DNA from 2 places in the Dyella humi genome. Region 2 is predicted to be linked to the other one. Evidence: predicted binding sites of a transcription regulator. Region 2 holds the regulator's gene; the other holds the start of a gene.

Region 1 (3,416 bases), on a different contig from region 2:
GAGTTTGGGGCGAAGCATGGCCGAACCCAAATACGCAAACCTCAACGTAAAACCACGCATGGCAAAGTTGGGGTTATCACCCCAACCTATGGCGCGTTTGGTGTACCCGTAGCGGGCAAAGATGGCACCGGCGCAGCATCCGCCTGCTCCTGCAACAGCGCCGCATCCTGTGCCTGCTTGGTCATCATGATAATGCTGATGCGCCGATTGATCGGATTACTGGGGTTGGCCTTGTCGAATGGCACGGAGGCGGCCAACCCGACGACGCGTGCGATCTTGTCTTCCATCAAACCGCCGCCCAGCAATGCACGCCGCGCGGCGTTGGCGCGATCGGCGGAGAGCTCCCAATTGCTGTAATGGCTTTCGCCGCTGTATGGCGCGTCGTCGGTATGCCCGGAGATGCTGACCTTGTTCGGCGCCTGGTCGATGAAGCCCGCCAGTTCGTGCAATATCGCCACGGTGTAGGGCTCGAGTGTCGCGCTGCCGGTATCGAACATCGGCCGGTTCTGTTTGTCGACAATCTGGATGCGTAAACCTTCGGGCGTAATGTCGAGTAGCAATTGATCCTTGAAGGGTTCCAGCGCCTGACTTTTCTCGATGGCGGCGCGCAATTGCTGCATCAGGTTTTCCAGTCGCTGCTTTTCATGTTCGCGCGCCTGCTTTTCCACGTCCGCCGCATCCGCGCGCGAAGCAGCGCGGCGATCCTTGCCGGGGCCATGCGGCATGTCCATCGCACCACCCAGCTTGATCATGCTGTCGCTCGCTCCGCCCGGACCGATCTTGCCGGGCGGCGCAATCGTCGCATTGCCTTGCACCATGCTGGGATTCTTGAAGTATTCGGCGATGGCCGCGCGCTGCTGGCGCGTGCCCACGCCGATCAGCCACATCACCAGGAAGAACGCCATCATCGCCGTGACAAAGTCGGCATATGCCACTTTCCACGCACCACCGTGATGACCGTGTTTTTTGCGCCGCGCCCGACGCACCACGATCAGCATGTCGCGATCTTGTTCGCTCACGCCGCCGCCCCCGCGCGGGTCGCGTCCTTGAGGTGCTCCTCAAAATCCTGGAAGTTGGGCCGCATCTGCGGCGACAAGGTCTTACGTGCGAATTCCACCGACACCTTTGGGTTGTAACCGCGCAAGCAGGCAAGCAACGCGACCTTCACGCATTCGAACGCGCGGCCGTCCTCCTGCACGCGGCTTTCCATTGCCGCGCCCAGCGGGCCGACGAAGCCGTAACACAGCAGAATGCCCAGGAACGTTCCCACTAGCGCGCCGGCAATGTGTTCGCCGATCTGCGAAGTATCGCCGCCAAGCTGCGACATGGTGGTAACGATGCCGAGTACCGCCGCCACAATGCCGAAGCCCGGCAAGGCATCGGCCAATTTCATCACCGCCAATGCGGGCGCTTCCGCTTCGTGCTGGTGGGTTTCCAGCTCCACTTCCAGCAATTGCTCCAGCTCGTGCGGATTCATGTTACCGCCCACCATCAATCGCAAACAATCGGTGGTGAATTCGATTAGGTTGTGTTCTTTCACCAGGCGCGGATAGGCGGTGAATATCGGACTCGACTGCGGATCTTCGATATGCGATTCCAGGCCGAGCAGGCCTTGCTTGCGCATCACGCCGAAGATGTCGTACAGCAGTGCCAGCAGGTCAACGAAATCCTGCTTGCGATACGTCGGCCCTTTGAACAGCGCGACGACGTTCTGCAGCGCGCCCTTCACAATCTTCAATGGGTTGGCCGACAGGAACGCGCCGATGGCGCCTCCGCCGATGATCATGAGCTCGCTCGGCTGCCATAGTGCAAGGATGTGACCATGCGAAAGCAGATACCCGCCCAGCACGCAGGAAAGCACCACAAGGGAACCGATCAGGACAAGCATGGGGACTCCATTCAGGACAGCAATGTCTTCCCCTGTTTATCGACCGATGGCGTCCGAAATTGAGATGGAAAAATGCGCGCTTTGTGATGCAGATCAAGCGCAAATTTTTGTCACCTCGCTGACCGTATACGTCAGCTGCGTGACAACAAAAAACAAAACCTACGCGGCAAACACAAACGGCCCGGAAGTCCGGGCCGTTTGTACACACAGATCATGAGGAGTTACGGACGGCGTGCCAGCTCCGGATTTTCCTTGCTCACCGGCATCAGGTCCTTCTTGGACACGCCCAGCCACAGCAGAATTGGGCTGGCCACGAAGATCGATGACAGCGTACCGACCAGAATACCGATCAGCATGGTCACCGCAAAACCGTGCACCGACGGACCACCGAAGAAATACAGCGCCGCCATCGCGATACTGGTGAACAGCGAGGTGATGATGGTTCGCGACAGCGTGCTGTTGATCGAGCGGTTCAGCACTTCTTCCGGATCGGCCTTGCGCGATGAGCGGAACAATTCGCGGATACGGTCGAACACCACCACCTTGTCGTTGATCGAGTAGCCGATCACCGCCAACACCGAGGCCAGCACGGTAAGGTCGAATTCGCGCTGCACTAGCGAGATCACGCCCAGGGTGACCAGCACGTCATGCACTTCGGTGGCGAGCGCGGCGATTGCAAAGCGGCGCTCGAAGCGAATCCACAGATACAGGCCGATGCCGATAATCACGAAGATCGCTGCCGTGACACCATCGCTACGCAACTGTTCACCCACCTGCGGGCCGACATAGTTCTTGCCGGCGATCTTGGCGTCGGGACGTGCGGTCTGCAGGGACTTGGCAACGTCGTTCGAAATCAGGTCGAGATTGGGAGATTTGCCCTCTTGCTGCACATTGTGCTTATCGTCCTTCGGCTGAAAGCGGAGGGACACCTGACGGGTGCCGCCGACGCTCTGCACGGTGGCGTTTTCGATGCCCCCCTTGTCCAAAGCACTGCGGACATCCTCGACCGACACGGGATTGTCGTAGGTGACATCCACGCTCACGCCGCCGGTGAAGTCCAGCCCGTAGTTCAGACTGCGCGTCGCGAGCAGAGCGATCGAGGCGACCATCAGCAAAATCGCAATACCGATGCTGATCTTGCGGAGACCCAGGAAGTGGACGTTGCTGTTGTGGCTGAAAATTTCCATGAGCGTCTCCGATTACACCGACAGCGTCTTGAGCTTGCGGCCGCCGTGGATCAGCGCGGTGATCGCGTGGGTAACCGTTACCGAGGTGAACATCGAGGTGAGGATACCGATCAGCAGCGTAACGCCGAAGCCTTTGATCGGGCCGGAACCCATCGTGGTCAGCGCCAGCGCGGCGATAAGGTGGGTGACGTTGGCGTCGAGAATGGTCGCCCAGGCTTTTTCGTAACCGGCGCGGATCGCCGCCAGCGGCGTGGAGCCGTTACGCAATTCTTCGCGCACGCGTTCGCAGATTAGCACGTTGGCGTCGATCGCCATGCCCAGCGTCAGCACGATACCGGCAA
Region 2 (3,416 bases):
CAATACGTGTCCACGCTAGCGGCTCAGAACCCAAACTCACTCAACAACCGGTCCACCTCGTCCTGGCTTTGCACCTTGGCTACCTCTACCGGCGCCTCGCGGCCGGCGAGCGCGCCGGTCAGGCGCACCAGCTCAAGCAGCGACGATTCCACGCTCTCGATGAAGCTCACCACTTTCTTCACGCGCTGGCCGGCCAGGTCTTGCCAGGACTGCACCAGCACCATGTCGTTGAGGCCCTCGCTGCAGGCGCTGGCGAACACCTGCGCTTGGCGCGCCAGCACAGCAGCCGGATCGGTTTCGCTGCTGTTGAAATCCAGCACAGCACTGGCGTTGTTGGATAGCGCCTCGGCTTCCGGACGAATACGGTCGACGAAATCAAGGCTGCGATGCGCGGCCTTGGAACTCATCTCCAGCACCTCGGCCAGATGGTTGCGCGCATCGACCATGCTGTCGGGCACGCCCTCGTTGGCCAGGTCGCTGCCGAGGCGCGATACAGCGCCGTGCAGATCGCGCGCAAGCACGCCAAGGGCACGGAACAAATGTTGCTCGCGCTGGCGCACCATCGCGTCCAGCGCTTGTTCGAATGCGGCGCCATCCTTGCTGGTGAGAAGATTGAGCACTTCCGGCGGAAGGCCCTCGTTTACGGCGGTGGTCATGGCGGCATTCATGCGGAAGCTCCACTGGCGGCAAGGCGCTCGAAGATCTTGTCCAGCTTTTCCTTGAGCGTGGCGGCGGTAAACGGCTTGACGATGTAGCCGTTCACACCGGCCTGCGCCGCGGCGATGATCTGCTCGCGATTGTTTTCGGCGGTGACCATCAGCACCGGCAAGCCTTTCAGCTTCGGCTCGGCGCGGATCGCCTGCAGCAGCTCGATGCCGGTCATGTTCGGCATGTTCCAGTCCGTCACGACCATGTCGAAGGTATTGGCCTTGAGCATCGTCAGGGCGTTGTTGCCGTCGTCGGCTTCCTGGATGAGCGGGTTGCTGAAACCGAGCTCGACCAGCAGGTTGCGAACGATTCGTCGCATGGTGGAGAAGTCGTCCACCACCAGGATTTTCATGTTCTTGTCCAAACGCTTTTCTCCAGCAAAGCAATGGTGTGGAAGAGGCGCCCGCCGCTGCTTCCTTTCCCCTCCGGGGAGAGGGGATATGTTTTGTTGCTAACCGCGCCAGTTACCCATCCGCGCCCGCAGCCTCACCAGCGCCTGTCCATGGATCTGACACACGCGCGATTCGGTTACGCCGAGCACCAGGCCGATCTCTTTCAGGTTCAGTTCCTGCTCGTAGTACAGGGACATCACCAGTTGTTCGCGCTTGGGCAGCGTGCCGATCGCCTCGGCCAGCGCCTCGCGCAAGCCATCCTGCTCGATGCTGTCCTGCGGCCCCAAACTGTCGTTGTCGATCACGTCCAGCGCGCCAGCCTCGCCGCCCTCGCCGTCGTCCGGCGCGGTAAGGCTCAGCAGCCGCGCGCTAGTCGCGTCGGACAACACCTGGTGATACTCCTCGGCGCTCATGCCGAGACGCTTCATCACTTCGGCGGTGTCCGCATCGGCGCCGGTTTCGTTTTCGATCTGCCGCACCACTTCAGCGACTTCGCGCACCTTGCGATGCACCGAACGGGGGGTCCAGTCGGTGCGCCGCAATTCGTCCAGCATCGCGCCGCGTATGCGGATACCCGCATACGTTTCGAAGCTGGCCGCGCGATCGGTCGTGAAATTTCGCGCCGCCTCAAGCAAGCCGATCATGCCCGCCTGCATCAGGTCTCCCACGTCAACGCTCGGAGGCAGTCGGCCCATCAGGTGGTAAGCGATACGCCGCACGAGCGGCGCATGCTTGCGCACCAGTTGATCCGCATCCTCGCGTTGCAGCTGCAGATATTCCGAAGCTACATTCATGTCACCACCCCGCAGCCGGCATGCTCTGGCCACTGAAAAAGGCAATTCGGCCGAGATCCGGATACGCGGGTTTCCCCCATGTATCGACCGCACCTGCCAATTGCTTGAATCCCATCGCCGCACGGCTGGATGGCCACAGGTCGACCACCGCGCCTTGGCGCCGGATCGCCTGCCGCAACCATTCGTCGTGCGGCACCATGCCCATGTAGTCGAGCGCTACGTCGAGGAAGCGTCCGCTTACACGCGCCAGTTTTTCGTAGAGTTTTTTCGCGTCGCTCGCCTGGCGAACCATGTTGGCGACGATATGGAAGCGCCGCACGCCGAACTCGTGGGCGAGAATTTTGATCAGGGCATACGCATCGGTGAGCGAGGCCAGTTCGTCGCATACCACGATCAACACGTCGTCCGACGCGGCGGCGAACATCGCCACGTTGTCGGCCACACCCGCGGCGGTATCCACCACCAGGAATTCCGGCGGCTGGATCAGATCGTCGAAGGCGCGGATCACCGCGGCGTGCTCACCGTTACCCATCTTGGCCAACCGGCGTATGCCCGAGCCGCCCGGAATCACCTTCAGGCCATGCTGCGCGGGCATGACCAGATCCTGCAGCGTGCACAGCCCTTCCAGCAGATGTCCCACGTGGCGCATCGGATTAAGGCCGAGCTGTACGTCCACGTTGGCCACGCCCATGTCGGCATCCAGCAGCATCACGTCACGCCCGGCCATGGCCATCGCCATCGCCAGATTCACCGCCACCGTGGTTTTGCCGACGCCGCCCTTGCCGCCCGCCACCGCGATGGTGCGCGTGATGCGCGCCCTCGGTAACACCGGCCGCAAACTCGCCGCCTGATGGAACGAATCGATTTCCTCGCGCTGCGGGCGCGTGCCGGAAAACAGACTGTGCAAACCTGCGGCCTGATTCACTTGTAATGCCTCGTTCGTCATAGACCCGCCACCGCCATACCGAAGCGCTCGGCCATGTCCAGGTCATCGCCTGCCGGACCCAGCCGGCGCTGCTGCTGCGCGGCGCGACACACCAGCACGCGCGCGTCGGCAGCGCTGATGTCTTCGGGTACGCGCTGGCCGTCAGTGGTGCAATCGAGTGGAACGCCGTGACGGATCAATACGGAAAGCAGGCCACCGAGGCTCGGCGCTTCGTCCAGCTTCGTGGCGATGCAGGCGCTGGGCTTGACCGGCAGATACGCGCGCACCGATTCGTCCAGCGCGGGTGCCTGCGCGTTCGCGGCGAGCACCAGGCAGGCACGCAGTTGCGTGGCGCCGTGCGCGCTGGCTTCGCGCAGTACTTCCATCTGCTGCTGCAGGCGCGGATCGGCGCCTGACACGCCAGCGGTATCGACCAGCACAGTGTGGTGATCGCGCAGCAGATGCAGCGTCTGCGCGAGGCCGACCGCGTCATAGGCGGGATACACGCGCACGCCCAGCAGACGACCGTAATGCTCGAGTTGCGCCGCGGCGCCGATGCGGTAGTGATCGGTGCTGACCAGCGCGACTTTGACCGGA

What was found. The regulator FliA, encoded in region 2, starts transcription of late flagellar genes. The targets are predictions, from matches to a motif close to TAAAGTTTNNCNNNCNNNGGCCGATAA.
Region 1: a site for FliA is predicted at 1,925-1,951, ahead of motA (flagellar motor stator protein MotA). Genes of this name have one in related genera too.

Annotation. Positions count from the first base shown of each region.
Region 1 is NZ_JADIKI010000022.1:284,310-287,725, reverse strand. It holds partial or broken gene motB (flagellar motor protein MotB) at 156-998, opposite strand; gene motA (flagellar motor stator protein MotA) at 1,016-1,888, opposite strand; gene secF (protein translocase subunit SecF) at 2,110-3,075, opposite strand; gene secD (protein translocase subunit SecD) at 3,088-3,416, opposite strand, start outside.
Region 2 is NZ_JADIKI010000023.1:1,071,815-1,075,230, forward strand. It holds gene ISP18_RS16075 (protein phosphatase CheZ) at 24-668, opposite strand; gene cheY (chemotaxis response regulator CheY) at 665-1,072, opposite strand; gene ISP18_RS16085 (RNA polymerase sigma factor FliA) at 1,160-1,894, opposite strand; gene ISP18_RS16090 (MinD/ParA family ATP-binding protein) at 1,896-2,819, opposite strand; gene flhF (flagellar biosynthesis protein FlhF) at 2,837-3,416, opposite strand, start outside.